2 regions of the Bacillus sp. DTU_2020_1000418_1_SI_GHA_SEK_038 genome follow, and region 1 is predicted to be linked to the other one. Evidence: predicted binding sites of a transcription regulator. Region 1 holds the regulator's gene; the other holds the start of a gene.
The links. Region 1 encodes NrdR, which represses ribonucleotide reductase genes. Its sites were predicted from a motif close to AACACNATATATNGTGTT; they were not measured.

Region 1 (16,196 bases):
GCTTAAGTTTTCCAGATCCTGTTCTTTTGAAACGCTTAGCAGCGCCGCGGTGAGTTTTCATTTTTGGCATTTGGAAGTCCTCCTCTTACTTTTCGTTTTTAGGTGCTAGCATCATGAACATACTGCGGCCATCCATTTTTGGATGTGATTCTACAGTAGCTACTTCTGTGCATGCCTCAGCAAAGCGAACTAATACACGATGACCAATTTCCTTATGGGTAATGGCACGTCCTTTAAATCGAATCGATGCTTTAACTTTATCGCCTTTTTCAAGGAATTTAATTGCATTGCGAAGCTTTGTATTAAAATCATGCTCATCAATAGTCGGACTAAGACGAACTTCTTTAACACTGATAATCTTTTGATTTTTACGAGCTTCTTTATCTTTCTTCTGCTGCTCGAACTTGAACTTTCCATAGTCCATGATACGGGCTACAGGAGGTTTTGCATTCGGTGCAACAAGAACAACATCAAGATTAACTCGTGCAGCAATTTCAAGTGCTTCGTTTTTTGACTTGATTCCTAATTGCTCGCCGTTTTGGTCAATAAGACGAACTTCACGGGCGCGAATGCCCTCGTTTAACAACATATCTTTGCTAATAGTTAGACACCTCCAAGGTTAATATGCGAACACAACATTTGGGTCAAGAAGGCATTAGATGCCTATTGCACCGGACGAAAGCTACATTCGCAAGAATACATAACATATCTGTTCCAAAGAGAAGCAGATCTGTTTAAATCCAATAAAAAAAGTGTGGATGACAACACCCACACTTTACGTACAAAATTTAAACAACCATGTTTACGTAAAACCTGCCAACTGCTCTTTGCGTCAATCAGGTGAGAAGCGGGTGCTTCTTCTTTTCCTCAAATTGTATTCAATTACCTTAGCAACTATATCACAAAAGATGTTTTCATGTCAAACGATCATTTCAGTTGCAACGAAGAAAATTGTAACAAATGTATCGGAAACATGCAATACATTTTTTGAATTTCCAATATTTTAGCAGAACATCCCGGGAATCGCAGATATATTCGGAATGTCGCCGATATATCCGGAATGTCGCCGATATATCCGGAAAATCGCCGATATATCCAGAAAGTCGCTGATATTTCCCTCTTATCGTTTAACTTCTTCCTTCAATCCCGCAATAAAATCTGCAAAAGGAACTGTTTCAGATTTTTGCTCTCCATATTTTCGGACATTGACTGCCTTTTCAGCTACTTCATTATCGCCGACTACTAGCATATATGGAGTTTTTTGCATTTGGGCTTCACGGATTTTGTAGCCAATTTTCTCATTTCGATCATCAAGCTCTACACGGAACCCCTCAGCTTTTAATTGTTCAAGGACTTCTTTTGCATAATCATAATGAACATCTGGCGAAACAGGGATGACTTGAACTTGAACAGGTGCAAGCCATGTTGGGAATGCCCCTTTATACTCTTCAATTAAGAAGGCAACAAAGCGCTCCATTGTTGAAACAACGCCGCGGTGAATAACGACTGGACGATGCTGTTTTCCATCTTCCCCGATATAAGATAAATCAAAGCGCTCAGGCAATAAGAAGTCTAACTGAACTGTTGATAAAGTCTCTTCCTTGCCTAAAGCAGTTTTCACTTGTACATCTAATTTTGGGCCATAGAAAGCTGCTTCCCCATCAGCTTCAAAATAATCAAGTCCAATCTCATCCATTGCTTCTTTCAGCATCGCTTGTGCTTTTTCCCACATTTGGTCATCATCAAAATACTTTTCTGTGTCTTGCGGGTCGCGATAAGACAGACGGAATGAATAATCATTGATCCCGAAGTCTTTATACACATCAAGCACCAGTTGGACAACACGCTTAAATTCTTCTTTAATTTGGTCAGGACGGACAAAGATATGAGCGTCATTCAGAGTCATTCCACGTACACGCTGAAGGCCTGATAATGCTCCAGACATTTCGTAGCGATGCATCGTTCCAAGCTCAGCGATGCGGATAGGAAGCTCACGATAGCTGTGAATGCCATTTTTATATATCATCATGTGGTGAGGGCAGTTCATCGGACGAAGAACAAGCTGCTCATTATCCATTTCCATGACAGGGAACATATCCTCTTGGTAATGATCCCAATGGCCAGACGTTTTGTACAGCTCAACGCTTCCCATCACTGGTGTATAAACATGGTCATAACCTAAACGAACTTCCTTATCAACAATATAGCGCTCCACGATGCGGCGAATAGTTGCTCCTTTTGGAAGCCATAGCGGCAAGCCTTGTCCTACTTTTTGTGAGTTAGTGAAAAGATTTAATTCTTTCCCGATCTTACGGTGGTCACGCTCTTTCGCTTCTTCTAGCAAGCGCAAATGCTCAGCTAAATCTTCCTTTTTAAAGAAAGCTGTACCGTAGATGCGCTGCAGCATTTTATTGTCGCTGTTTCCACGCCAGTATGCACCAGCAATGCTTAGAAGTTTAATTTCCTTCAGCTTGCCAGTAGATGGCACGTGAACACCACGGCAAAGGTCAACAAACTCTCCTTGCTCATAAAGAGTCACTGTTTCATCTGCAGGGATTGCTTCAATCAGTTCTAGTTTGTATTCATCATCGATTTCCTTGAATAATTGGACAGCTTCATCTCGGCTGACTTCCTTGCGAACGATTTCAATGTTTTCATTGATGATCTTTTTCATTTCTTTTTCGATAAGCGGCAGATCCTCCGGAGTCAAGGATTGCTCCATATCGATATCGTAGTAAAACCCGCCTTCGATAACCGGACCTACACCAAGCTTAACATTTTTAAATAAGCGCTTAATCGCCTGTGCCATTAAGTGGGCAGAACTGTGGCGAAGAACCTCTAATGCCTCTGCACTGTCCTGAGTAACGATTTCGACAGCTCCATCTTCCTCAATTGGACGGCGCAGGTCGTACATTTCGCCATTAAATTTACCTGCTATTGCCTTCTTCTTAAGTCCAGGACTAATAGAAGCAGCGATATCTTCTGTTGTCGTCCCTATAGGAAACTCCTTTACAGCCCCATCTGGAAACGATACTTTAATTAAATCTGACATAGTAAATCCTCCTATTTGGATAAAAATAAAAAAACCCGCCCCTAAAAAGGGACGAGTTGTTATTAACACGTGGTTCCACCCTACTTCTCATTTCACAGGATAAGTAAAATGACTTGTAGCAATTTAACGGCTTGTGACCGTCAGCTCATTTCCGAGCTGAAGTTCAAAGGTGGTAAGCATTCAATTCGTGTTAGGAAGGTTCCAGCCTTGCCTTCCCTCTCTTGAAACCGTAATAGAATACCCATGTCCTTATCATAACTTATACTTATTGCATTTCATATTATGTACGTATTATAGATTGTTATTTCAGGAAAATCAAGGGCATCTTTATATTTTTTCATCAGCGGTATACGTCAGCATACCTTTGTTTTTATAAAAATCACTAGTTGAGCTAATCAGGAGTCTTTCTTCAAAAATATTTTGTATCGTTCTAACGAGCGCCTGTTCCTTATCCTCGGTATAAAGATAAATAATTGCTGGTGCAATGGAGAGCAATGGGGCAATTGTAACTGAATCCACATAAACAGGGTGATTAATTAGAAGCTTTCTGTCAATCATACGCACTAAATCCCCACGTTTCATTTCAAAATAATTTTCATTAAAAAAATGAATACCATCATCAATTAGTAAATGAATATGGTCTAGCTTCGCTTCTCTCCCTATTAAGAATTCCCTTAATGTTTGAATAAACATTTGGTACTCTTGCTCCATTTTGTATTCATCTATTGAAATCTCTACATATTTAGCCATTTGGTCCATTAAAGGCCGCATCCTAAACTTTACAAATGAATCGAATGAAAAGGTGATATCCTCATGGAAAATTTCATTGATCGAATGTTTAATATTTCCCTCCATATCGAGATCATCTAGAAAAGAAGAAAGATCCTCTCTATTTCCCTCTAAGATGGAATGAATAATCCCAAGGATTTGCTGCTGTTCCTCTTCATCCTGATAATAATAATGTTCAGCCATAATTCTACGGAACCAATCATCTTGTTTACTCGTAATAATAAACTTATAGAAAACTTCTTTTATTATTTCTAGATCCTTTTTCATTTGTGGCTCGATATGGATTCGAACTATATGGTGATCTTCAATTTGAAGAATATTTTTATTGGAAAGTGCGGAAGAAGCCAAATAATATTGTAAATATCTAAAAAGAGCTTTAGCATCTTCAGTCTTCTGGAAAGTGATTTCGATCAACCAAATCCCCCCTTTATATAGTATTCTGTTTTAAATGTATATGGGGAATTTGGACAAAATAGAAGTACCGACAAGAATTCATATGTATGTTTAGGATATTTTGTCCTCGTAAAAAAATAGAGCCATCCTGAAGAAAACAGGACAGCTCTGCTAAAAAATAAATTAATTGAAATGACTCTAAACTCTGCGGTTCCTTCCTTCCACGACAACTGGTTCCGCTAAATATCTAATCCTCTCCATGATGCGCCGCGCTTTCATTTTCTCTTCTTCTCCTCTCTGACTGTAGGATAAATGATGTTCCAATCCCTGAAAGTCAAAATTAGAAGTAAAGAAAGTAGGCAGGCTTTCGAGCATTCGAAATTGCAGAATCGGTCCCATGACCTCATCTCTCGTCCAGCTAGACATCGTTTCTGCACCAATATCATCAAACATAAGGACAGGCACTTTTTTGATCGTCTCAATCTTTTCATTAAGAGTAGAATCAGCAATGGAGCTTTTCAGTTCCCTTAAAAGTTCGGGAACATACACAATCATTGATGATACTTCTTTCTTAGCCAATTCATTAGCAATAACTCCAAGTAAGTATGACTTTCCAACTCCGAATTTCCCATAAAAATACAAACCCTTCTGTCTAGAGTCAGGTTTATAATTCATAATAAATGAAGCTGCCTTCTGTACTGCATCAATTCTTTCATCATCCTCGTAAATCGAATCAAAGGAAGCCTCAAGGATATCTCTTGGAACGTACAAGCTTTGAATTAATTTTTCATTTTTGCGTTTCTCATCGTCCATAACCTTTCGAGGACATTTGTCGTAATGTAATTCAATGCTGCCTCTTCCTATAACAAGCTTTGGATGATAGCCCTTCATGAAATTCACACATCCATCTAAGCTAGGACATCTATTGCATTCCTTACTCTGATTAGAATATTCATAAAGCTTTGCCATGCTTTTTTCAATAATATTACCTGTTAATTCGTCTTCATGGCTTTTCAGGAAGGCCTTTACATCTGGATGATTCAACGTTTCTCTCCGCTGTTTCTCATATCTTTTCTGAAAATCCTCTTTGCCGGCCAAACGTTTTAATGTATCATTAATTCTCTCCATTATTCAGCCCCCTTGCCTGAACGTAATTTCTTTAAAGTTTCCTGCAGCTCTCTTTTCTTCAATTGAATATCCTCGTCATGGTCTTTATTAACGGAGGCCAGATCTGGTGCTCCTGTTTCCTCGAACCAGTCTGGAAGCATCTCTGTTCGGATTGGTTTCTTTTTCGCGGACGAGCTGGATGCTCTCTTTTTACTTCCGTCTCCCCATTCTATATATTGTCTATGTTCATTTTTGGCCAGTTCCATTGCTTCTTTTGCCGTTTTTATTTGTTTTCTAGCCCAATGACTTGCAATCTTTTCTACATATCCTTTTGTAAACTTCATATCTGACTTGAGCAATACAAATTGAATTAAGACGTTTACTACACCTGGTAATAGTTTTTGATTAAACATAACGTCTTCAATAATTTTTAAATCAGCTTTGGAAGGCTCGGCCCCTCCTGAGAGATCTTTTAATACCTGCCTCGGAGATGAAACTTCTAATGCTCGCAGCAATTTTCCTTCCTTCGTTTCCGGATCCTTTAATTGCGTTCGCTCGGCAATAGGCTGTACTCGGTCAACAAGGGATGGGAGCTGATCCTGATGCTGAAATTGGTACCAATCACGTGCAGATTTTCGTAAATTTTCAATATTGATCTCATTTTCTTCTGTAATCGCGCTCATTACGATATTCTTCATTTGAATCGGATCAATGCCGTATAAAAAAGCAAGATTACTGATGGCACCTTTAACTTTTTTAGTGAAGGCCGCTTTTGAAATAAGCGACTCATTCAAGCCAGCTTCTAATAGTGTAAAGTTAAATGTATCATGGTTTATTTGAATAGGGTCCTGCTCGTTCCTGGCAATGAACTCCTGCCCCTCAGAGGCAGTCAGCGATTGTTCGGCTTCTAAATCATAAGTAATATAGTTCATATGGCTTGTCATATAAACATCTTGAAATGACTTCGTTACTTCTTGATAATTTTCCTTAGAATTCACCTTATCTTCTGAAAAAAAACGTTTTAGTCTAGAAAATTGATTTTTTCCAATTTTTTTGTACAAAAATATATTAAGCATCCCATCTAAGAAAAATTGTTCTGGTGTAAGCGGAGGAATTAATTCATAAATAAAGGATCGGGAGTCTTCATCTTTTTTTTCATAAACCTTTAGCAGCCCTATGCCTTCTAGTTTAATCCGTGCCCTGTAGATGTCATTCAATCCTAGATCCATAAAATTCATTAGGCTATGATGTGTATTCGAGCTTGACCATAAACGATTTTCCTCTAGTTCAGACCATAAAGTCATGTATAAACTGAAACAGGTAGTGCCTATTAAAGGCTGATACAAAAAGGTCAGCACTTTCCGGTCGTATTCATGCAAGAGCCCGCTTGAGGCAACTGCATATCTATCAATCGGCAGCATTTCCTGCCAATGCTGGACCATTGTCATCATCCTTTCATTAATAAGTTCACAAGGCTGATTTCGCTGCAGGCATCCGCTTTCCGCTCAAAGCGGTAACGAAGGCCTCACTTAAAAAGAGCTAAAGATTCCTTTAGCTCAAAACGTGCCCCTCTTATTCCTTTTCTTTCTTGATCAATTCTTTCAATTCATCAATAAAGACATTGATATCTTTAAACTGACGATAAACTGAGGCAAATCTAACGTAGGCGACATCATCGATTTTAGCCAGCCTGTCCATGACCATTTCACCAACAGCTTCACTTGGAATTTCAGAGACACCATTACTGCGGAGTTCCTTCTCAACACTTGAAGTAATTTCTTCTAGCTCTTTCAAGGCAACAGGCCGTTTTTCACAAGCTTTAATAAGACCCCGTAATATTTTATCACGGCTAAATTCTTCCCTTGTTCCTTCTTTTTTGACGACAATAAGCGGAATTTCCTCAACCTTCTCAAAGGTAGTGAAGCGATATCCGCAGGCTTCGCATTCCCGTCTTCGCCGAATAGAACGGTAGTCATCAACAGGACGAGAATCAAGTACACGTGTATTGTTATTTTGACATGAAGGACATTTCATTCAATCAGCTCCGGATTCTTTTCATTCAAAATGCTCAGGTACTATTATTGTACTATTTTTTAGATAAAACCCCAATAGTAATGAGTGCAAAAATGTGCAAATAAAAAGAGGTGTAATAAATACACCTCTGGATTTTCATGCCTTTTAGTTTTTATAAAGCATTAGCTTGCGCTTGTTTAACTTGAACTGGACCCATCCCGCGCGGAATTTCGATATTCTCACACGTTTCTGCACCTAACGCCTCTGCAATATAGTTTGCAGCAATGCTAGGGTCAAGATCTCCACACGTATATACATCAATGCTGGCATAACCATGCTCAGGAAAGCTGTGAATAGTTAAATGCGATTCAGAGATGATAACAACTCCGCTCACACCCTGTGGTGCAAACTTATGAAATGCCACCTCTCGAATTTCAGCACCTGATTTTAATGCTGCATCCACAAAAGTACGCTCAATAAAATCCATATCATTTAACTTTTCAAAATCGCATCCCCAAAGTTCTGAGATTACGTGACGACCCATCGTTTCCATATTCAAATTTCCCCCTTTAACAATGATAATGACATTCTACATTTCCAGATAACTACCACGGGGGAAAGTTAGTCCAAAGAGGTCCTAACCCTTTAAGTAGCTACTATAAACAAAATAATAGAAGTTCACGAGGACTAGTATACTTTGTTTATTTTCTTTTTGCAATACGAATTCTAGAAATTTGTTAAAGGGTCAACTAAGTCCTGATAAAAATACGCCCAAAAGGGGGAATGACATTCGATTTTACAAGAGATAGATATGATTTTAAAAAATATAGGCCTGCCAATTTGGCAGGCCTAAATAAAGCTGCAAAGCGCGCTTTCCTTTACCCTACATTTACTGCAGAAGATTTACGAAGCTCCTGTGCAACATATTTTGTTAGATCTACTACTCGGCAAGAGTAGCCCCATTCATTGTCATACCATGCTAAAACCTTCACTTTATTCGTTCCAATGACCATTGTAGATAACCCATCAATGATAGCAGAGTGCGGATTAGTGTTAAAGTCGATAGAAACTAATGGCTCATCTGTAATATCCAAGATACCTTTAAGAGCACCCTCGGAAGCTTGTTCAAATGCTGCATTGACTTGGTCAACAGTTACATCAGATTTAAGATCCACTACAAGGTCAACAAGAGAAACGTTTGGCGTTGGTACACGTAAAGCCATTCCATGAAGCTTGCCTTTTAAATGTGGAAGTACTAATGTTAACGCTTTAGCTGCACCTGTTGATGTTGGAATAATAGATTGTGCACAAGCACGTGCACGGCGTAAATCCTTATGTGGATTGTCAATATTATTCTGATCGTTTGTATAAGCATGAACTGTAGTCATTAATCCATTTTCAATGCCAAATTGCTCGTCAAGTACTTTTGCAACAGGCGCTAAGCAATTAGTTGTACAAGAAGCATTTGAAATAATATCATGCTCTGCAATGTTTAATGCGCTTTCATTCACACCCATAACAATCGTGACGTCTTCATTTTTTCCTGGAGCTGTTAAAATAACTTTCTTAGCACCCGCTTCTAAATGAAGAGCTGCTTTATCGCGAGAGTTAAATTTACCAGTTGCTTCAATGACAATATCTATATTTAATTCTTTCCAAGGAAGCTCCTGCGGATTACGATTGCTTAATAATTGTACACGCTTGCCGTTGACAATTAGTGCTCCATCTTCTGGAATTACTTCTCCTTCAAATCGGCCATGATTTGTGTCATATTTAATTAAGTGTGCCAATGTTTCAGCTGGATAGCTTGCATTTACGGCAACCACATCAAGTTTATCATCAAGAATGGCTTTTCTAAATACCATTCGTCCAATTCTTCCAAAACCGTTAATTGCAATTTTCGCTTTCATTTTACGGCCCCTTCCGCATAAGTGTTATACTTAATATCCTAATCAGATGTTATTAGTATAACATATTAGTAGACATTTGTAATGATTAAAATGTGGAAAATAAATGTTTTAAAATTCTGATTTATCGACAAATTGATATTTACTGAATTGCAAAGAAAAAGAGCCCTAAGGCTCCTATATAGCATTCCATTTTTTCAATATCTCAATAAGCTGCTGCTCCGTTTCCATTATGGTTCCGTTATTATTAATGACTGCATCTGCAAGCTGAACCTTTTCCTTAAGCGGCATTTGCGAATTAATTCGTGCCATTGCATCTGCTTTAGTAAACTGATTACGCTTCATTAACCGATCCAATTGAACATCCTCATCCACAAATACTAAAATGGTTTTATCAACCATATAGGTCAGCTTGCTTTCGAATAATAATGGAATATCGAGAATGACAAGGTTCTCACCATTAGCTATTGCTTGTTCCTTCTTCCATACCATTCTTTTTCTAACTGCGGGATGAACGATACTGTTAAGCCTCTTACGCTGCTGCTCATCATGAAAAATGATCGACCCTAATTTTCCTCTGTCAATCGATCCATCTTCAAGCAGGACTTGTTCACCGAAATGGGAAATAATTTCATTATAAGCTTCTTCTCCTTTTTCGACAGCTAAACGCGCTTCTACATCTGCATCAATGACTGTAATACCTTTTTCAATTAAGATGGAGGAAACAGTAGACTTTCCACTTGCAATTCCTCCAGTTAGGCCGACAACTATAGACATCTCATTTCCCTTTCTTACATTATATTTTCCAAATCCCAATTAGTATTAGTAGTATCCCTGGTACAAAGGAAAATTTCTGTACCCAATCACTTTTAGAGAAAACGGCCCCTACTTTTCGGCCCATATATACAAACAGTGAACTCATGACAGCCACTGTTATCGCTAGATAATATGGAGAATAGCCTAACATGGCTGCACCAATCCCAGCTCCGAAAGCATCAAGGGATAACGCAAGACCTAGCATTAATGCCTCAATCCCCGTTATCGTACCCGACTTATCAAAATCTGCAGCCATTGGTTTTTGTAAAATTTGAATAACTAAACCAAGCGATTTAATTTCAAAATTGACAATCGTTTTTTCATGTGGAAGTACATCTCTGGACTTTCCCGAACGGAAAAATTGAAAAAGCACCCATGCTCCTAGTCCAATAAGTATGATTCCCCCAACACTTTCCGCAAAAGCAGGTGAAAAAAAACCAATAATAAAACGACCGATTGTCATCGCAATCACTAATGCGATTGCGGAACAGAAAGCGATGATTCCAATTGATTTCAATGGGATGCTCATTTTTCGTAATCCGTAAGTTAATCCTACACTAAAGCTATCTAGACTAACAGCAAATGCTAGTATAAGAAGTGATATTGTATGCATCATTTGGATAGGACTCCTCCCTCGTATCAACACGTAACCTGTTGCTACCTGTCAAATCGCTAAGATAGTATATGGGAGAAGCCTATCCATTGTTAACAAGAAAAGCGGAAGCACTAAGGAACATCGACTAAGTACCGCCACGTCCTGTGGCGAACATCGATGTCAGCACATCCTGTGCAAGTCCGACAAGCATAAGACAGGCCAGCGAGAAGGTTGTACTTTAACCTTCTTGATGGACTGGCTTATGACCTCGAGGTCGACAAAAACGCGATGTCCTGTCGCATTGTCGACACTAGTACGTCCTGTACGGCGGGGCTAGCCGCTGGAGCTGGACAATTCTCTTACTAAAGAAAAACTCGCCGTAATGGCGAGTTTACATTATTTTTTTTGGCAAGAGGGACAAAATACGGTTCCGCGCCCGCCGGAAATAATTCTTTCAAGCTGACTGCCGCATACTTTACAATCTTCCCCTTTCCTGCCATAAACTAAAAGCTCGAGCTGAAACATTCCAATTTGGCCTTGGGAGTTAATGTACGAACGGATTGTACTTCCCCCTTTGTCAACAGCTTCAGACAATGTAGCTATTATTTCTTTATGAAGTCTTGTTAATTCATGTTTGGTTAAAGTGTCAGCAATTCTCTCAGGGTGGATCCGCGCCCGGAATAACGCTTCATCGACATAAATATTTCCTAGACCAACGACTACCTTTTGATCAAGCAGAACTGCTTTAATATTTCTTTTTGTCCTTGAAAGTTTCTTAGCCAATTCTTCTTTTGTAAAACCATCAGAAAATGGCTCCGGACCTAATTGAGAAAGGGGAAGATGGACGAATTCTTCACCTTTTAAATATAAATGCATCGTACCAAATTTTCGGACATCCTTATAGCGAAGCTCAGTACCATCTGTGAAATGGAAAATAACATGAGTATGCTTATCCACATCATCAGACTGCTGAAAAAGCCCATATTTTCCTTCCATTCGCAAATGAGAAATGAGCGCAAAATCCTGAGTATAAAGAATAAGGAATTTCCCTCTTCTACCTGTACCGGTAAACGTCTGTCCAATTAATGCATCTTTAAATTGGGGTACTTCCTCAGGATGCTTCACAATTTTCGGCCAGAAAACTGAAACATGGTCAATCGTCTTGTTCATAATTAATTCATCCAAAGTACGGCGGATCGTTTCCACCTCTGGCAATTCAGGCATCGAACCACCTCCTTCTATTAAAAGCTTTTCTACTTGTCTAGCTCCAGCGCCTACCCCCTCGAGGTCACAAGCCAATCCTTCCAGAAAGGTAAAGAACACCTTTCCGAAAGGCTCGTCTTGTGCTTGTCGGGGGTGGACAAGGCGCTTCCGCTTTTCTACTTCGCATCAAACCATGTAGGTCCATAGGAGTAATCAACCTTTAATGGAACCTTTAATTCAATGGCATTTTCCATTACTTCAGGGACGATTTTCTTTAACTGCTCAATTTCATCTTCTGGTGCTTCAAAGATTAATTCATCGTGAACCTGAAGCAAGAGCCGTGATTTCAGTTTTTCTTGCTTTAAACGATAAGCCATATCGATCATTGCCTTCTTGATGATATCGGCAGCGCTTCCCTGTATAGGTGTGTTCATCGCCGTGCGTTCGGCAAAGCTTCGAAGATTAAAGTTTCGGTTCGTGATTTCTGGGAGATATCTCCTGCGATGCAGCAAGGTAGATACATAGCCTTTTTGTTTAGCATCATATACAATATCATCCATATATTGCTTAACACCTGGATAGCTCTCTAAATATCGATTAATGAATTGACCTGCTTCTTTCCGTGTAATTCCTAGACTTTGAGAAAGCCCATAATCACTTATTCCGTACACTATTCCAAAGTTTACAGCTTTTGCATGTCGGCGCATATTCGAAGTAACTTCCTCTGCCGATACGTGAAAGACCTCCATAGCGGTAATTGTATGAATATCCATATCATGATTAAATGCTTCAATCAGCTTTTCATCACCAGCAATATGAGCAAGTACTCTTAGTTCGATTTGTGAGTAATCAGCTGCAAAGATCACCCAGTCCTTTTCAGAAGGAATAAATGCTTGTCGAATCCTTCTTCCTTCCTCTAATCGAATAGGGATATTTTGAAGATTAGGATCTGTTGAACTTAGCCTTCCTGTTTGAGTAAGAGCCTGGTTGAACCTCGTGTGAACCTTCTCATTTTCTTTGTTTACAATATTTAGCAAGCCCTCAATATAAGTGGACTGCAGCTTGGCAAGCTGGCGATAAAGGAGAATTTCCTTAATAATATCATGATCCTGCTCAAGCTTTTCAAGAACATCAGCAGAAGTGGAGTAACCCGTTTTTGTCTTTTTATAAACAGGAAGACCTAATTTATCAAATAAAATAACTCCCAGCTGTTTAGGGGAATTAATATTAAATTTTTCCCCGGCTAATTCATGAATACATCCTTCAATATCAACAAGCTTTGAAAGAATCTCATTTCCCATTGCCTGTAAACGCTCAAGATCCATTTTAATCCCTGTCGATTCCATATCAGCTAAAATAAGAGAAAGCGGCAATTCTAGATCATAGAATAAGCCATCCTGCTGATTTTCCTTAAGCTCTCCATCTAGCTTGTCCTTCAAGAATAAAAGGGCATCTGCCTTTCTTGATAGATGCTCAGCAAGCTTCGACTCTTCAGGGATCCTTCGCTTTGCACCTTTCCCATAAAAAGCTTCATCTGATTGAATGGAAGTATAGCCGTGAGCTTTTGCTGCAGAACTCACATCTTCAATCGTTTCAGATGGATTGATTAAGTAGGCTGCAATAAGTAAATCAAATGTTACCCCTGATAAATGGATTCCATGATGTCGGAGGGAGACTTCTGATCTTTTTCCATCGTATACGATTTTCTTTTTTGTTTCATCCTCAGCCCATTGTTTAAAAATCGGAGACGCTAATGCCTCCTCAGCTGAAATAAAGAATATTCCTTTTTCATTTCCTACCGAAAATCCAATAATATCAGCATAATGATAATTATCTTCTAATATTTCTACATAAAAAGAATTTATATCAGAAAAAACATCCTCTGTTACCTCTTGAATAATGGTAAACTCTATTTCCTCTAAATCTCCTTCTTCAACACCATCAAAGTCACCGAGCTTGTCTAATAAAGAGTTAAAACCAAGCTCTTTATAGATTCTGATAACCTCGTCTTTTTCAAATCCTTCAAATTCAATTTCATTTAGCTGTATGTCAACCGGGGCTTCTCTTGTAATCGTTGCGAGCTCTTTACTCATTATTGCCTGGTCTTTAAATTCCTCCAGCTTTTCCTGCAGTTTTTTCCCGCTCACTTTATCGATTGATTCGAGAAGGTTTTCCAATGTTCCATGCTCTTTTAATAATTTCAAAGCTGTTTTCTCTCCGACTCCCGGAACTCCAGGAATATTATCGGAGCTATCTCCCATTAATCCTTTCATATCGATAATTCTTTCTGGTGTGATTCCATACTTATCAGCAATATGAGCAGGGGTGTATTCCTCTATATCAGTAATTCCTTTTCGCGTAATGGCTACTGTTGTTTTCTCTGAGCTTAGCTGTGTTAAGTCTTTGTCTCCTGAAATTACCTTTACTTCAAAGTCATCCTTCTCTGCCTGAAGTGAAAGTGTTCCGATAATATCATCTGCTTCATAGTTTTCCAGTTCATATCTTGGAATCTGATAGGCATCCAGCAGCTCTCGAATGAACGGAAATTGCTCTGATAACTCGGGTGGCGTCTTTTGTCTTCCGCCCTTATATTCACTAAATGTCTTATGGCGGAAAGTTGTTTTTCCTGCATCAAACGCAACAAGAATATGAGTAGGTTTTTCATCCTCAAGAATTTTTGATAACATCATCGTAAAGCCATAAACTGCATTTGTATGTATGCCTTTATCATTATTCAGCAGCGGCAAAGCAAAAAAAGCCCGATAAGCAATGCTGTTTCCATCAATCAACACTAATTTTTTCTTCAAGTACAATCCACCTCTTTTTTACCATTACATAGCATTACCAAAAAAAAACCGTTATTTCCTTTCTTCATTTTACCATGAGCAAACAAAGAAAGAAAAATAACGGTTTTTAATCAATTTCGGCTCGGCGAAATTGCGCCCAGATTTTTATCGAGCTGGCTCGATAATTCCCCTAAAAAAATCTGAGGCATCGCCGGAGGCTTAACTTCATTCAGCCGGAGTTTGAATCTCCACTGAAATAGATACCTTTTTTCATTCATCCCCCATATATAGAAATGGTAGATGAAAACTGAATGAAGTTAATTAATTCGTGTAACCCATTAATAGACGGGCATATGGTGAATCTGACGGCAGAACGATAACTGTTTCACCGTTGATTGTCTTTTTATATGACTCTAATGTTCTATATAAGGAGTAGAAGCTAGGATCCTTTGAAAATGCCTCATTATAAATTTTGGCAGCTCCTGATTCCCCATCAGCTCTAATTTCTTCTGCATCAGCCTGTGCTTTTGCCAAAATCTCTCTTACTTGTTTATCGGTATCGGCAATGATCCGATTTTTATTGGCATCCCCTCTAGATAAATATTCTTGTGCTGTTGATTCACGTTCAGATATCATCCTCGTATAGACAGACTGTTCGTTTTCTGCCGGCAGATCGGTACGTTTCATTCGCACATCTATCACGACAATACCATAATTATCCTTTGCCAGAAGCTCGTTAACCTTTTCCGTAATTCGATCATTTAATGACCCTCGGGAGGATTTCTCATCATTAATAATCTCTTCATAGTTTAGCTGGCCTAGCTCTGTACGTGTAGTGGAATAAATAAATTCCTCCATTCTTGTTTCAGCACTTTCAAGTGTTCTCGCATTGGCAATCATCTTCTTGGGGTCTTCAATTCGCCAAACAGCATAGTTATCTATAATAATCCGCTTTTTATCTCTCGTATTAATTTCAGCTTCTGATACATCATACGTTAACTGATATTTTGGCAGTGTAGAAACACTTTGGATAAATGGAATTTTATAGCTTAAGCCAGGCTCACTTTCAATTCTAACAACTTCACCAAATTGGCGAATCACTTTATACTCTCCCTCTTTTACAATAAAGAGGTTGCTGAGAATGATTCCAATTATAATTAGCAGAATAACTAAGAAAATACCACTTTTAATATAGCTTCGCCATTGGGTGTTTTTTCCGCCGTGCTCATTAATATTAATTACATTATTATCACTCATTGTTTATCTTCACTTCCTTCCTCTGTTTGTACAGGCTGTTCTTTCTCAAGAGGCCTGATTGGGAAGTATTTCAATGTGTTTCCATCATCGTTCATAATATAAATTTCTGCACCTGGAAGAACCTGTTCAAGTGTTTCAATAACAAGTCGTTCTCTAGTAATGTCTGGATTATTCTTATATTCTGCGTAAATTTTATTGAAGACCGCTACATCCCCTCTAGCTCTTTCAAGACGGGCAGCTTTTTCCCCTTCGGCTTTCGAAATCAACGCATCCTTCTC
Region 2 (16,196 bases), 350 kb from region 1:
CAATATTCAGACGAAGAATCAACTGAAAAGGTCAGAGCGGTTGCGGACTTCTTTGATAGAAAGGAATTTCCTTATCAAATTATTCCTGAAATGTATAAACATTTGTGGAGTAAATTTATGTTAAATGTCGGTGTTAATCAAACCGTTGCGGTCTATGAAGGCAATTATGGCGAAATTCAAAGACTAGGAGAAGCAAGAGAGACGATGATTGCTGCGATGAGAGAGGTAATGGTTCTATCTGAAAAGGAGGGAATCCATTTAACTGAAGCGGATATCGAGTATTGGTTAGACGTCTTAAGTAAATTAAGCCCAGAGGGAAAGCCATCGATGGCACAGGATTTAGAGGCTAAGCGCTTCAGTGAAGTTGAACTTTTCTCAGGAACTGTTTTAGCATTAGGGAGAAAGCATGGGATTTCGACTCCGGTAAACGAAAAGTTCTATAACCGTATCAAAGCAATTGAAAATGAATATTAAGCTTACGTTTAATTGCTCGTGATTTGTATGATACACTCGGTCAGAAATCATTAGTAAGCTTCAGGTGAAAAATAGGATTGAGGCGATTAGCATCGCAGAGGAAAAGGGCTGGATTTAAAACAAACTAAAAATAGCAGCAAAGACCAAAGCTATGGTTCTTGCTGCTATTTTTTTAGTTTATAAATTAAAACTTCCAACATCTTAATAGGAGTTGGATAGCATCTTCTAATTCATTTTCACGAATTCCAGCAAAACCAAGAACAATTTGCGCGGGAATCTCATGTTTTTTTTCTAGTGAGTAATGGGATAATGGATAAACCTTCATGGCATTCTCAGCTGCTTTTTGAACAAGTTCCCCCTCACTCATGCCATTATTAACAACGAGAACGATATGAAGGCCAGAGTGTTCACCAATGATGGCGAGCTTATCTTGATATGGTTTTAATAATTCAACAACTTTTTCGAGTTTACGACGATAAATCTTTCTCATTCTATTTAAATGTCTTTCAAAATCCCCCTCCTTCAAGAACTGAGCTAGAATATGCTGGTCAATTCTTGAGACGGAACATGAATGGTAGAACGGCAATTCCTCTTTATATTGCTGTAAAAGAGGTTTTGGCAGCACCATATAACTAATTCTGATTGATGGCATTAATGATTTTGAAAATGCACCTAAATAAATCACTTTTTCATGAATGTCCATGCTTTGCAAGGAGGGAATTGATTTTCCGCTATAGCGAAATTCACTATCATAGTCATCTTCGATAATATAACGATCTTTCTCAGCTGCAGCCCACTTTAACAGCTTAGTTCGGCGGTTTACCGATAATACAGTTCCATATGGAAAGTGGTGGGAAGGAGCTACATAAACGATATTGATGTTTTTATCATTAATAGGTTCTACTTTTACTCCTTCCTCATCTATTTCAAGAGTATGCACTTCATTTGGAAAGCCCTTAAGAATTTGCAATATCAAATGGTAACCTGGATCCTCCACACCATAAACCATTTTTTTATCAAATAGAAGAAAGAGCTGCTGCAATAAAATTTCGATACCTGCCCCAACAATTATTTGTTCTGGTGAACATTGTACCCCTCTGGCTTGATACAAATAGTGAGCGATTTCTTGCCGCAATTCCATCTCCCCTTGTAACTCGCCAAGCAGCAGCAAAGAATGATTTTCTTTTGTGATTGTATTTTTTGCGTATTTTCTCCATACGGAAAATGGGAAATTTTCAGTGTCAATCATGCTTGGATGGAAATTGTATTTTATATATTCCTGACTTATTTTTGTATTTTCCTGTAAGGAATGGTTTGTTTGCATATATTCTAAGTCTTCATGTGTCATGACAAAATATCCTTTACGCGGGTAAGCCTCGACATATCCTTCTGCGGTCAATTGCTGATAGGCTGTTTCCACAGTATTTTGACTAATTTTTAAAAAATCAGCTAATTTCCGCTTTGATGGCAGTTTTGTTCCGTATTGTATGCGTCCTTCTATTATTTCCTTTTTAATATATAGGTATAATTGGTCATACAATGGTATTTCACTAGATCTATTTAAGTGACATGATAACATTTCCATTTTTATAAAACCTCCTTAATACTGGACTGGTTATATTTTGTAAAACTGACACTTTCAATACGGTCAATTGCTCTTTATACTAATCAATAGATTCAAAAAATTCAATAGTTTATGAAACGGAATGAGACAAATAACATTTCTAATTATAACTGACCCTATTAAAACATATATAACTGACACTTTCCAGAAGGTCAATAAATTTTTATACTAATCAATAGATTCGTAAAATACAATAGTTAAATGAGATGGAGTGTGAAATATGGAAAAATTATTAGGAACTGAAACTGTAAAAAGAGGCATGGCTCAAATGCAAAAAGGCGGCGTTATTATGGACGTTGTGAATGCAGAGCAAGCAAGAGTAGCAGAAGCGGCAGGTGCTGTTGCTGTAATGGCATTAGAAAGAGTGCCTTCTGATATTCGCGCTGCCGGCGGGGTTGCAAGAATGGCTGACCCTCGTATTGTTGAAGAAGTAATGAATGCAGTATCAATCCCAGTAATGGCTAAAGCTCGTATTGGTCATATTGTGGAGGCAAGAGTATTAGAGGCTATGGGTGTTGACTACATTGACGAAAGTGAAGTATTAACGCCTGCAGACGAAGAGTTCCATTTATTGAAGAGTGATTTCACTGTACCGTTTGTTTGTGGCTGCCGTGATCTTGGAGAAGCTGCACGCCGTATTGGCGAGGGCGCAGCAATGCTGCGTACTAAAGGTGAGCCTGGTACAGGTAATATTGTGGAAGCGGTTCGACATATGCGTAAAGTAAATGCGCAGGTTCGCAAAATTTCTGTGATGAGCAATGATGAATTAATGACAGAAGCAAAGGTTCTAGGTGCGCCTTTTGAAATTTTAAAGCAAATTAAAGAACTAGGAAAGCTGCCAGTTGTTAACTTTGCTGCTGGTGGTATCGCTACTCCTGCTGATGCTGCATTAATGATGGAGCTTGGTGCGGATGGAGTGTTTGTTGGTTCAGGTATCTTTAAATCCGAAAATCCTGAGAAATTTGCAAGTGCAATTGTTCAAGCGACAACTTATTACACTGATTACGATTTAATTGGGAAGCTTTCAAAAGAGCTAGGAGCTGCAATGAAAGGAATTGATATTTCCAAGCTGTCTCTTGAAGACAGAATGCAGGAGCGTGGATGGTAATATGACAACAATCGGGGTTTTAGGGCTGCAGGGTGCCGTTGCCGAGCATGTAAAACAAATTGAAACCTTGGGATTAAAGGCTGTTGTTGTAAAGAAACCAGAGCAGCTTGAACAAATTAATGGACTAATTCTCCCTGGCGGTGAGAGTACAGCGATGCGAAATCTTATCGACCGCTACAATTTTTTCGATCCATTAATAGAATTCTACACGGCTGGAAAACCCATTTTTGGAACTTGCGCTGGTATGGTATTAGTTGCTAAGGAACTTGTTGATTCAGAAAAATCCCACCTGAAGATTATGGATATTACTGTAAAGAGAAATGCGTTTGGCCGACAAATTGCCAGCTTTGAAGCAGATCTTAATATAGCTGGTATTGACGATCCTTATAAGGCTGTTTTTATTCGTGCACCTTATATTGAAATTGCGGGCGAAAATGTAGAGGTTTTAGCAAAACATGATGAGAAAATTGTTGCGGCAAGAGAAGGGAATGTTCTTGCTTGTGCTTTCCATCCAGAGTTAACTTCTGATACTCGTTTTCTTCAACTATTCGTTAAAATGGTAGAGAGTCAGATGCAAAAAGAAGTGCAAGTAGGATAAATGTTTTACGACCCATCTATAGAAAAACCGCCTACAGAGCGGAAACGTGATGTGTTAATAATGGAAAAAAAAGACAATGCCGTGTTGGCATTGTCTTTTAATATGGTTATTTTTTCAAATCTTCAATAGAATCGATTTCCATATAGGTGGGAACGACTAACCCAATTTTTGTCCCTTCCATATTCGAACCTAAGTCTTCGAATTTGCCATCAAATTTTTCATTGTAATCAGCATGTGTGACAGGCAGCCAAGCAGCAACACTTGCGTCTAAGCTTCCGTCAGCAACACCGGCCCATAGAGGTCCAGCTTCAATCTGGCGAAGTGTAACATCATAACCAAGGTCTGTTAACACAGTTGCAATTACGTTAGTACTAGCGATTTCACTGTCCCATGCAACATAGCCAAGGGTAATTTTATCACCATCTACTTTTTCTACACCTTCAGTCCAATCGGCTACTTTGTCAGCATTTGCCTCAACCCAAGCTTTGGCAGCTTTTTCGGGATCTTCGCCATCTGTCACTTTAACCATGACATCTCCCATTTCTTCTGAAGTCCAATTGAACTGATCAAGAAACTTGTAGGCTGATGGGTGATCATCAGCAAGCCCTAAACGCGCAATGGTATGAATATTCTCTTCCCCGCCGTAAACACCTTTAGGATCTTCTAAATATTTCAAATCAAATTTAGAGAATTTCCAATGTGGCGTCCAGCCAGTAATTATGATTGGTTCTTCCTTGGCATAGGCCTTTTTTAATGCTGCAGTCATTGCAGCACCTGAACCTTCAACGACATCCCAGTCATTTAGCTCATATTCCTTAACAGCAGCTTCTGATGCTTTCATTATTCCTGCGCCTGGATCAATCCCGATGATTTTGTAATCAACACTTTCACCTACAGATTGATTTGAAGCTCCTTTTTCTGTCTCATTCTCGTTACTGTCAGCCTTGTCTGTGCCGCAAGCAGCTAGTCCTAATGCGAGGACAGGAATCATTAATGCAGACATCCATTTTTTATTCATTACATATTTCCCCCTTGTTTTTTTATTCCTATATTTTGGGTCATCCGGTCAAGGATAATGGCGATAACCACGATCGCAAGACCAGCCTCAAAACCTTTGCCGATTTGAATCTGTGTAACTGCACGATAAACATCAGCACCTAATCCTGGTGCACCTACCATTGATGCGATTACGACCATTGAAAGCGCAAGCATGATGCTTTGGTTAATCCCTGCCATGATCGTAGGCATGGCTAGAGGCAGCTGAACTTTCATGAGACGTTGGCTTGTTGTAGAACCAAAGCTTTCAGTCGCTTCGATAATATCTGCAGGGACTTGTTGAATGCCGAGTATCGTTAATCTTATCGTTGGCGGCATAGCAAAAATAACGGATGCTACAACTCCAGGAACGACACCAATATTAAAGAAGAAGATAGCAGGAATTAAATAGACGAAGGCAGGCATCGTTTGCATAAAGTCTAAAATTGGCGTTACAATCTGCTTTACCCTTTTACTCTGTGAAGCCCAAATTCCTGCAGGAACCCCGATGAGTACAGACAGGAATACGGCTGCCAATACTAGCGCAAGTGTTTCAAGCATCGGCTCCCAATAGCCTAAGTTATAGATTAGGAACAAGCCAATAAAAGTAAACAGTGCCATTCCTTTTGATGATAGCTTCCAAGCAAGTATTGTTAGTAGAATAATAAATATATAGAAGGGAATAAAACTTAGACCTGCAACTAAGCCATTAACAACACTTTCAAGTACTTTAGTAATCCCATCAAAAGCAGCTTCAAAGGTGATTGTCAGCCAATCAACAAAGTGATCCATCCATTTCGCAATCGGCAGTTTTGGCATTATGCTTTCCATTTGATCACCACCCCTTTATCAGTTTGACTTACAGCCGCTTCCTCTCTTGCCTGTTCAAAATCATTAATTACGTCATTATTGCCTGCTAATGCCCCTATTACAGCACCTCGGACAAGTATGCCTAGGAGGCGATCATTTTCGTCCACAACGGCAACTGGAATCGTGGCGGTCGATACTTTATCGAACAGGTTTGCTAACAAAGTATCTCCTGGAACCTTTTTTACATTAATATCGAGAATGTTAAGCAGAGATTGGCCTTTATCGGCAGCAGACTTTGCATCTGCTGCATGAATAGCACCAAGGAGAGATTTTTTCCTATCTACTGCATAAATACTAGAAATTCCAAGCTCTCTCATCATTTGCAGCGCAACTCGAGGGCCTTTATCGATTTGTACGGTTTCGGCTCTCTTCATAACATGGTTTGCCGTCAAGACTTTCGATAAATCAACATCTTCGACAAATCGTTCAACATACTTGTTCGAAGGTTTCATTAATATTTCTTCAGGGGTGCCAATTTGTACGATCTCTCCATCTTTCATTAATGCAATACGATCACCGATTCTAAGAGCCTCATCTAAATCATGGGTGATAAATACAATTGTTTTTTCCATTTTTGATTGAAGCTCTGTTAATTCGTCTTGCATATCCTTCCGAATTAATGGATCCAATGCGCTAAAGGCCTCATCCATTAATAAAATATCCGGGTCGTTTGCGAGCGCTCTGGCCAACCCGACTCGCTGCTGCATTCCTCCGCTCAACTGATCAGGGAATTGGTTTTCATATCCTTCAAGATTTACAAGTTTTAGGGCATTAATTGCTTTTTGTTTTCTTTCTTCCTTATTTACCCCTTGAATTTCTAAACCGTACTCTGTATTTTCGAGCACAGTCCGATGTGGAAGAAGCGCAAATTTTTGAAAAACCATACTGATTTTTTTTCTGCGAACTTCTCTTAGCTCATCTTTCTTCATTTTCGTAATATCCTTACCATCTATTAAAACTTCGCCAACAGTTGGGTCAATAAGTCGGTTAAGCATACGAACTAATGTGGATTTACCGCTTCCTGAAAGTCCCATAATGACAAAGATTTCTCCAGCATACACATGAAAACTTGCCTGATTAACCCCAACAGTTGCTCCGGTTTTTTTTAGAATTTCACTTTTGCTGTTTCCTTCATTAAGAAGCTGTAATGCTTTTTTTCCATTCCTTCCAAATATTTTTGTTACATTTTTTACGCTTAATTTTGCGTTTTCATCACTCAAAACAATCACCTCGCTCATATATTCACGCCGTTCATTAAGACCTTTTAATTGTATAAGTATTAGAAGATAAAGGGCAAAGCTGATATTCCCCCATATATATCCATAAAGTTTGTACAGGAAAAACTGAACGTACTGTACTTACTGTTTCCTTACAATTCCTTTCATTTACTGCCGTTTCCTTAATAGGGAGCTGCTTTACTTTCAAAAAAAACATGATAGTCTATAAAGTGAAACTTCAATCAGTGAGGGTCTTACAGCCCGTTTTTCTGCGATAAAATGATCGCCATTTTTCAAAGGTAAGGTTTTTTATAACAAATTTACATTTATGGATGTGAATGTTTACATGAATGGAAAAGAACAGCTTGAGCATGCGCGTGAGCGTGTCATTGAAACGATTGCCATGAATATGAACTTATATGGTGTTACTGATTCGGTTGGTCGATTGTATGGGATGTTGTACTTTCACGATCAGCCATTGACGCTTGATGAAATGAAAGAAGAGCTCGGTATGAGCAAAACAAGTATGAGTACTTCTGTCCGAACGTTGCTTGAACTTAAGATGGTAGAAAAGATTTGGAAAAAGGGAATTAGAAAGGATCTGTATCAAGCAGAGGAAGATTGGTATCAAACCTTCATCGACTTTTTTTCGATAAAATGGAGGGCGGGAATATCAATGAATGTATCAGCCATGAAAAAATCATTAAAAGAGCTTGAGACATTAGTTAACTCTGAAGCAACAGATGAGGAAATTCGTCGCGCTGCCAGTATTGATATTGAGAAAATGAAGGATGCACTTCGCTATTATGAATGGCTAAATCGATTAGTTGACAGTTTTGATTCAGGGAAGATTTTTGACTTTATTCCTAAAGATGAAGAGAAATAAATGGATTTTATAGAGGATGACTCTTTTAATTTGAGTCATCCTTTTTTGTGCAGAATAAATGCAAGTCGCGAAATATATTAAATTTTGTCTAAATCTGTCTATAAACTCATATTATCTTTTATTTTCTCCTGATTCTAGTTTTTTTTGATTTTGACAAAAAAAAATAAACATGATTCAAACACAATATGTAGTAGTGCGAGAAATATTTTCACTACTATATATAGATTTTTTTTATTGATTTTACATATTTGATATGATACCTTTATTGTATTAATAAAAACAACTAGAATCTACCAAATCCTAGTTTAATATTAAAATTGAATATTTTCTTTTGAAGGAGTTGTAAAAATGTCTGTAGCATTAGGACAAAAAATGAGTTTAAATATTGATCGTTTAAACCAGGACATCCGATTATTTCCTCAGGTTCATCCTATCACCTCAGATATGAAAATGACCCACAAAGGGGTCTCCCGTTTAGTTATGCTTGATAGGTACACATTTAAGGATACGGAGAAAATCACGTTAACTAATGGGGACTTTGTCGTACTCACCATTAAAGAAGATCCAAAATTCCCTGCCAGAGGGCTTGGTTACATTTTAGATATTGATTGGGAAAACAAAGCAGCATCAGTTCTAGTGGAAGAAGATTATCGTGGAGTGCTTGATGGCCCGGAAGAAGCAAAAACAGGAATCATCAAGAGATCTCTAGATGTGATTGAAAAACCGCTAGAGCTTTTTTATGAGCAAATTGCGAAACGTAATGCAACTGGCCTCGCTTCTGTTGAAGAAACAGAAGAAAAAAGACAGGAGTGGTTTGAAAAGTTCTATCAAGAGCTTGCGAGCCTAAACTTTATCCCAGCTGGACGTGTTCTTTATGGAGCAGGTGCAGATACAGACGTAACTTACTTTAATTGTTACGTTATGCCATTTGTCGCTGACTCGCGTGAAGGTATTTCCGAACACCGCAAGCAAGTAATGGAAATCATGAGCCGAGGCGGTGGAGTTGGAACGAACGGCTCAACCTTAAGACCGCGCAATACACTGGCTAAAGGTGTGAATGGTAAATCATCTGGATCTGTTTCTTGGCTGGATGATATTGCTAAGCTAACACATCTTGTTGAGCAAGGTGGGTCAAGACGCGGCGCGCAAATGATTATGCTGGCTGACTGGCACCCTGACATCATTGAATTTATCATTTCAAAGATGCAAAACCCAAGAATTTTACGTTTCCTTCTTGAAACAACAAATGATGAAATGATTAAGAAATATGCGAAAGAAAAATTGAAATTTAATCCTTTCACTGAGCAAGAGATTGCTATGTACCAAGGAATAATTAATTATAAAAACATTCCAGGCTATGGCGGATTTAGTGAAAAGATTATTCATGATGCAGAGGATAAGCTTGAAACTGGAGGTTCTTATTCTGTACACAATTCAGAATTCCTAACAGGCGCCAACATTTCAGTATGCTTAACAAAGGAATTTATGCATGCAGTAGAAAATGATGCAGAATATGAGCTGCGCTTCCCTGACGTGGAAAGCTATGATAAAGAGGAAATGCGCATCTATAATGAAGAGTGGCATAAGGTTGGAGATGTTCGCGAATGGGAAAAGCTCGGTCATAAAGTACGAGTTTATCGTAAAATCAAGGCGAAAGAGCTTTGGAACTTAATTAATATTTGCGCTACTTACTCAGCAGAGCCAGGCATTTTCTTCATCGACAATGCTAACGAAATGACGAATGCTAAAGCGTATGGACAGAAGGTAGTAGCGACAAACCCATGCGGAGAGCAGCCTCTCGCACCATATAGTGTTTGTAATTTAGCTGCTGTCAATTTAGCTGAGATGGCAGATAAAGAGAATAAAACGGTTAACTTTGAAAAATTAAAGAGAACAGTCGAAGTAGGAGTCAGAATGCAGGATAATGTCATTAATGCAACTCCGTACTTCCTTGAAGACAATAAAAAGCAAGCCCTTGGCGAGCGCCGTGTTGGTCTTGGTGTAATGGGTCTTCATGACTTATTAATTTATTGTGAGACTGAATACGGATCTGAAAAAGGCAATGAACTAGTAGATAAAGTATTCGAAACAATTGCAACGACAGCTTACCGTGCTTCAGTAGAACTCGCAAAAGAAAAGGGAAGCTTCCCATTCTTAACTGCTGAAACAGAAGAAGAAACAAATAGATTGCGAAAAGCCTTTACTGAGACAGGATTCATGCAGAAAATGCCTGAGGATATCCGAGAAGCTATCCTTGAAAATGGTATTCGTAATTCGCATTTGCTAACCGTTGCTCCCACTGGATCCACAGGGACAATGGTTGGTGTTTCAACAGGACTTGAGCCTTACTTCTCTTTCTCTTACTTCAGAAGTGGCCGTCTTGGTAAATTCATTGAAGTGAAGGCTGATATTGTTCAAGAGTACTTAGATAAGAATCCGGATGCAGATCCAAATAATCTGCCAGATTGGTTTATTGCGGCGATGGATTTAGCACCTGAAGCACATGCGGATGTTCAATGTATAATCCAACGCTGGATTGATAGCTCTATCAGTAAAACAGTTAATGCACCAAAAGGCTATAGTGTTGAGCAGGTTGAAAAGGTATATGAGCGCCTGTATCGCGGTGGTGCAAAAGGTGGAACCGTATACGTTGACGGATCTCGTGATTCACAGGTTCTAACGTTAAAAGCTGAAGAAAACAGCTTTGAAGAAACTAACTTCGGCAAAAAAGAAAAAACGAAACAGCATGTCGTGCTTGTTGATACAATCAATGACCTGCGTTCAACAAACGTAATTGGATCAGAGGTTGGAAACACTTGCCCAGTATGCCGTAAAGGTAACGTAGAAGAAATTGGCGGATGTAATACTTGTACGAACTGTAATGCCCAATTAAAATGCGGTTTATAAAATTAGTTAAATTAGTATTACATTTGATTAAAGAGGATGGGATAAGCCCCATCTTCTTTTTTTGGAAATTTTAACATTGTCCTCCGTACTAAATTCAAAAGCCATCGATTAAAGATGTATTAATACATCGATAGGGGTGGCTGCCATGTATATAGATGGTGTTTTTTCAGGTGGAGGCATTAAAGGATTTGCGCTTATCGGTGCCTATGAAGAAATCGAAAAAAGGGGTTTTCGCTTTAAAAGACTGGCAGGTACAAGTGCCGGATCTATCATTGCGTCTTTAATTGCGGCTAATTATTCTAGTAAAGAGGTTTACGAACTGCTTGATGAATTACAACTGGAAAAATTTCTTGATCCACGAAAGACATATTTTCCTTTTGCCGTTACAAAATGGATTTTTCTTTTTTGGCGTCTAGGCTTATATAAAGGGGATGAACTTGAAAAGTGGTTAGCTGAAAAGCTTGCGGCAAAGGGAGTAAAGAAGTTTTCGGATCTCCCTCCACAAGCGTTGCGTGTCATTGCGTCAGATTTAACGAATGGTCAACTTATCGTATTGCCTGATGACTTAATTAAGTATGGAATTGACCCTGGGTCATTTTCGGTTGCAAAAGCGATTCGCATGAGCTGCAGCCTTCCATATTTTTTCGAGCCAGTAAAGCTCTTTACACAACGCAGCGCAAATATCATCGTTGATGGCGGTGTATTAAGTAATTTTCCAATGTGGTTATTTGATAAAGATAATGTCAAGAAAGTCAGGCCAGTGTTAGGCGTGCAATTGAGCCATAGCCTTAGTGAGCATCCACAGCATAAAATAAAAAATGCAATTCAAATGTTTGAAGCATTATTTGAGACGATGAAGGAGGCACATGATTCTAGATATATTTCCAGAAAACATGCTAGCAATATTATCTTTATCCCAACAGAGGGAGTTTTAACGACAGAATTTCATTTGACCCCAGAGAAAAAGCAACAACTTGTTGATTTAGGTAAAAAATGTACGAAGCAATTCTTCTCACAATGGTGCTATTAATAAAATAAAAAGATCGAGCTAGTTAAAGAGAAGCTCGATCTTTCTTTTTGCCCTTTTTTCCTTCAATTACTGTTAAATGTGTTGAAGATTTTTTTCTAGTCCTTTTAATGGAAGTTAAAGAACCGGAGCTTGCCTTGCGACTGTTGCCTTTTCCAGCATCTGGCTGATGAAATCGTCTCTTTGACTTTTTTGCTGCACGAATAAATGCTCGCTGCTCTTGTTTTTTAGGGCTAGCTCTATAAAAACGTTGAAAGATGTAAAACACGATAGCACCAACTAATAAAATGACAGCTATTCTCCGTAAAAAACCGGCAGGATTTGCAATCAAGCTGGTTGACACTCCTAAAACAGCCAGGAGAATAAGACCAGAGATAACCAATAGTGAAATCCGATTTTTCAAGAAAGCCACCTCCCTATGAGCATGATGAGCATATTTCCATTCTTTTAAACTTACGAACATTAAAAATTAAACGATTTCTTCTGTTTTTAAACGCGCTTCAGAAGCTTTTTCTTTTTCTAATAATTTTTCAAACGATAAAATTGCTACTTCCACTTGATCGTCTTTTGGCTCCTTTGTTGTGAGAAGCTGCAGCCAAAGACCTGGAATTCCTAAATATTTCAATACAGGGACATTTCTAACTTTGTTAGTCAATTGCAGTACCTCGAATGAAATGCCGAGTACTACAGGAATAAGAGCAAGTCGGTTGAGGACACGTACATATAATGGTTCAGTTGGTACGAGTAAATAGACAAAAACACCAATAATAACTGTGAATAATATGAAACTGCTTCCACAGCGGTAATGCAGTCTCGATTGGGCTTGAACATTTTCTACTGTGAGTTCTTTTCCGTTTTCAAAAGCATTAATTACTTTATGCTCTGCACCATGATACTGAAATACTCTTTTGATGATAGGTGTTAATGAAACAAAGTATATATATGCGAGCAATAACAGCAGTTTAAAAAAGCCTTCGACTAGGATTTGTGCAAAATGTCCGGGAAAAACAGGCTTAGTCAACTCAGCTAAGAAAACAGGAACGAGAGTAAAAATAAACTTTCCAAAGAGAAAGGAAATAACGCCAACCGCAGCAACACCAAGCCACATTGTTAATTTAGAGCCTTCTTGTTCTTTCAGTTTTTCGTCATCGCTGGGATCCAAATCATATCTTTCAGTAGAAAAATTTAAGTGCTTAGAGCCATTTGCGCTAGCCTCAATAATGGCCACAATCCCTCGAAGAAATGGGATCTTTTTGATTAATTGTAAAGAAGCATTCGATTTACGGGGAAGCTCGAAGTATTCTATGGAGTCGTCCTTACGACGAACCGCAGTGACATAATTATGCTTTCCGCCAAACATAACTCCTTCTACAACCGCTTGACCTCCGTATACAGGCTTTTGATTTTTTGACATGTGTAATTGCACCAACCTATTATTTAAACTCGGAATTTAACAGCTAATTAAACAAGGGTGCATTTCAAAACCACCTCATTAAGTCAAAACATAAAGTATGCTTGAAAAAACTTGTTCAAAATATGATTACGACTGAAGCTGTATGTACCTATCTTTATTCTACTAGAAATCCAAAAAAACCTCTAGGAATGACTGATATTTGATATTAAATAATTTTTTTATGTCTGCTGAAATAGATAAATTGTATCAATCAGCAGCTTAATTCATTTTAATATGCAAGTGAATAATGGCAAAGGGACATAATATAAATGGAGGTGGCTAAAATGGCAGATGATAAGCAAACTGATCAAAATCACGATGATAAACCAATGTCTTTCTTGACACTAGTTATTTTAACAGGCCTAATAGGAGGGATACTTTGGAGTGGAATTGGATACTTTACACATTTTATTAATTTAACAGAAATACATCCGAAGGTTATATTAGATCCATGGACAATTGGAGATTGGAAGGATAGTTGGCTAGGAACCGTTATTTCCCTTCTCATAATAGGTGCGATTTCTATTGTTGCAGCCCTCATCTATTATGCCCTGCTTAGAAAGTTTCTGAATATATGGGTGGGGATTTTTTATGGGATTTTTCTTTTTTTGTTAGTCTTTTTTGTGCTAAATCCGATTTTTCCTGGTATAAACCCTTACAATGAACTCGAGAGAAATACGATTATTACATCTATATGTTTATATGTATTATATGGTGTATTTGTCGGATATACGATTTCTTATGAGGAGGGCGAAGTGAAATATAAGGAAAAAAGGGAAAAAGAGGCGAAATCCTAATTGCCCTCGTCCAATACGAAAAGGTGAATAGAATTTGGATTTTCGTGGTAGTTAAAATAAATTCAATTGTGATAGAATGTTCTTGGTGAATCATTCAGCAAAATATTCTCTATTTGAGTAATAGGAATAGTTATCTTAAGAGGGAGAGAAGAAAAAAATGGAAAAGCTACAGAAGCTTCAGTCTGTTTTTGAACGGTTAGGTATTGATGGCATGCTAATCACAAGTGAATATAATCGCCGCTATATGACAAACTTTACTGGTTCTGCAGGCGTTGTACTTATCAGTGGGGAAGATGCACAATTTATTACTGATTTCCGCTATATCGAACAGGCAAATGCGGAATGTGAAGGCTATAAAATTGTTAAACATACAGGCTCCATCCCCGTTGAGGTAGCCCAGCAAGCAAAGAAACTGGGCATTAAAAAGCTTGGTTTTGAACAGGACCATTTAACTTTTTCCGCTTATAAAGCTTATGAACAAGCAGTGGATGGAGAATTAGTTCCTGTATCAGGTGAAATTGAAAAGTTACGCTTGATAAAGAGTGAGGCAGAGATTAAGATATTAAAGGCAGCAGCTGATATTGCGGATGCCGCATATAAACATATTCTTGAATTCATTCGTCCCGGCATCACAGAGCTTGATGTGTCAAATGAATTAGAGTTCTTTATGAGAAAAGCGGGAGCTGCTTCGTCTTCTTTTGATATTATCGTTGCTTCCGGCTATCGTTCTGCACTTCCACATGGGAGAGCTAGTGACAAAGTAATTGAAAAAGGCGATTTCGTTACATTAGATTTTGGTGCCTATTATAATGGATATATTTCAGATATCACCCGAACTCTTGCAGTTGGAGAGCCTGATGCCAAACTTAAAGAAATTTATGATATCGTTCTTCAAGCACAGTTGCGAGGAATGAATGGCATAAAGCCTGGAATGAGCGGAAAGGAAGCAGATGCTCTCACACGCGATTATATTACTGAAAAGGGTTATGGGGAAAACTTCGGGCACTCGACTGGCCATGGTATCGGATTAGAAGTTCATGAAGGACCAACACTCTCCTTCAAATCTGATATTATTCTTGAACCTGGTATGGTCGTAACTGTTGAGCCGGGCATTTATATCCCTGGACTTGGCGGGGTTCGAATTGAAGACGATACGGTTATTACAAAAGATCATAATGAATCGCTCACGCATTCAACAAAAGAACTAATCATATTATAATTTAATAAGTTTAGAATGAGCCCTATTTGGTGCTCAAGCTAGCAAAGACATGTAGACAATTAGGAGGATTTTTTGATGATTTCTGTTAATGATTTTCGTACAGGCTTAACCATCGAGGTAGATAACGGTATTTGGCGTGTAATGGATTTCCAACACGTAAAACCAGGGAAAGGTGCAGCTTTTGTCCGTTCCAAACTACGTAACCTTCGCAATGGAAACGTTCAGGAAAAAACGTTCCGTGCAGGTGAAAAAGTTGCAAAAGCACAAATTGATAATAGAAAAATGCAATACCTTTATGCTAATGGGGACCAGCATGTTTTTATGGATAATGAATCATATGATCAAATTGAATTACCGGCATCAGCGATTGAGTATGAATTGAAATTTCTTAAAGAAAATATGGAAGTTCATATTCTGATGTATAATACTGAAACTTTAGGAGTGGAGCTTCCAAATACGGTTGAATTGGAAGTAATTGAGACAGAACCAGGTATTAAAGGGGATACAGCGTCTGGTGGTTCTAAACCGGCAAAGCTTGAAACGGGTCTAATCGTTCAAGTGCCTTTCTTCATCAACCAAGGAGATAAATTAATTATCAATACAGAAGAAGGTACATACGTATCTCGTGCTTAAAAAATGATTTGGAAAGTGATCGTTCTTTTTAAACATCCTTTCCTGTAAAAAACTTCCGCTTGAAGTTTTCAGCGATATTACGTATTATAATGATACAGAAGCTGCGTTGTACGCTTGTATATGAAGTTTCAACCTTTATATTTATTTAGGGAGTTCAACACCATTACTTGAAAAACATGCCTCCAATGAGAGGACGTTTGGGCAGTAATTGCGGACACCCACCTGGAGGAGCAGGTATGAAACTCCATATAAATCGGCGGCAAAGGCGGCTATACATATGGATACTTAAGCAATAACCAATTGGTTATTGCTTTTTTTATGTTTAAAAATCTATGGAAGATAAGTATA

Region 2: the regulator NrdR is predicted to act here: its motif matches at 7,990-8,007, upstream of RRV45_RS14890 (vitamin B12-dependent ribonucleotide reductase).

What each region holds. Positions count from the first base shown of each region.
Region 1 covers NZ_CP135435.1:3,341,172-3,357,367, forward strand. Annotated here, with positions in the region: gene rpmI (50S ribosomal protein L35) at 1-70, opposite strand, end outside; gene infC (translation initiation factor IF-3) at 86-589, opposite strand; ribosomal protein L20 leader region at 741-869, opposite strand; gene thrS (threonine--tRNA ligase) at 1,121-3,052, opposite strand; gene ytxC (putative sporulation protein YtxC) at 3,380-4,255, opposite strand; gene dnaI (primosomal protein DnaI) at 4,433-5,362, opposite strand; gene RRV45_RS16765 (replication initiation and membrane attachment family protein) at 5,362-6,783, opposite strand; gene nrdR (transcriptional regulator NrdR) at 6,914-7,375, opposite strand; gene speD (adenosylmethionine decarboxylase) at 7,527-7,907, opposite strand; gene RRV45_RS16780 (glyceraldehyde-3-phosphate dehydrogenase) at 8,233-9,264, opposite strand; gene coaE (dephospho-CoA kinase) at 9,439-10,038, opposite strand; gene ytaF (sporulation membrane protein YtaF) at 10,058-10,693, opposite strand; gene mutM (DNA-formamidopyrimidine glycosylase) at 11,069-11,896, opposite strand; gene polA (DNA polymerase I) at 12,052-14,682, opposite strand; gene RRV45_RS16805 (protease modulator HflC) at 14,983-15,918, opposite strand; gene hflK (FtsH protease activity modulator HflK) at 15,915-16,196, opposite strand, start outside.
Region 2 covers NZ_CP135435.1:2,988,820-3,005,015, reverse strand. Annotated here, with positions in the region: gene RRV45_RS14935 (ketopantoate reductase family protein) at 1-474, shown strand, start outside; partial or broken gene RRV45_RS14930 (DNA-binding response regulator) at 515-592, shown strand; gene RRV45_RS14925 (MocR-like pyridoxine biosynthesis transcription factor PdxR) at 659-2,059, opposite strand; gene pdxS (pyridoxal 5'-phosphate synthase lyase subunit PdxS) at 2,319-3,206, shown strand; gene pdxT (pyridoxal 5'-phosphate synthase glutaminase subunit PdxT) at 3,208-3,804, shown strand; gene RRV45_RS14910 (glycine betaine ABC transporter substrate-binding protein) at 3,911-4,822, opposite strand; gene RRV45_RS14905 (ABC transporter permease) at 4,822-5,670, opposite strand; gene proV (glycine betaine/L-proline ABC transporter ATP-binding protein ProV) at 5,658-6,935, opposite strand; gene RRV45_RS14895 (GbsR/MarR family transcriptional regulator) at 7,273-7,812, shown strand; gene RRV45_RS14890 (vitamin B12-dependent ribonucleotide reductase) at 8,161-10,719, shown strand; gene RRV45_RS14885 (patatin-like phospholipase family protein) at 10,865-11,749, shown strand; gene RRV45_RS14880 (SA1362 family protein) at 11,772-12,149, opposite strand; gene RRV45_RS14875 (DUF1385 domain-containing protein) at 12,216-13,160, opposite strand; gene RRV45_RS14870 (YqhR family membrane protein) at 13,484-13,996, shown strand; gene RRV45_RS14865 (M24 family metallopeptidase) at 14,154-15,215, shown strand; gene efp (elongation factor P) at 15,291-15,848, shown strand; RNA gene ssrS (6S RNA) at 15,944-16,124, shown strand; gene RRV45_RS14850 (SIMPL domain-containing protein) at 16,179-16,196, opposite strand, start outside.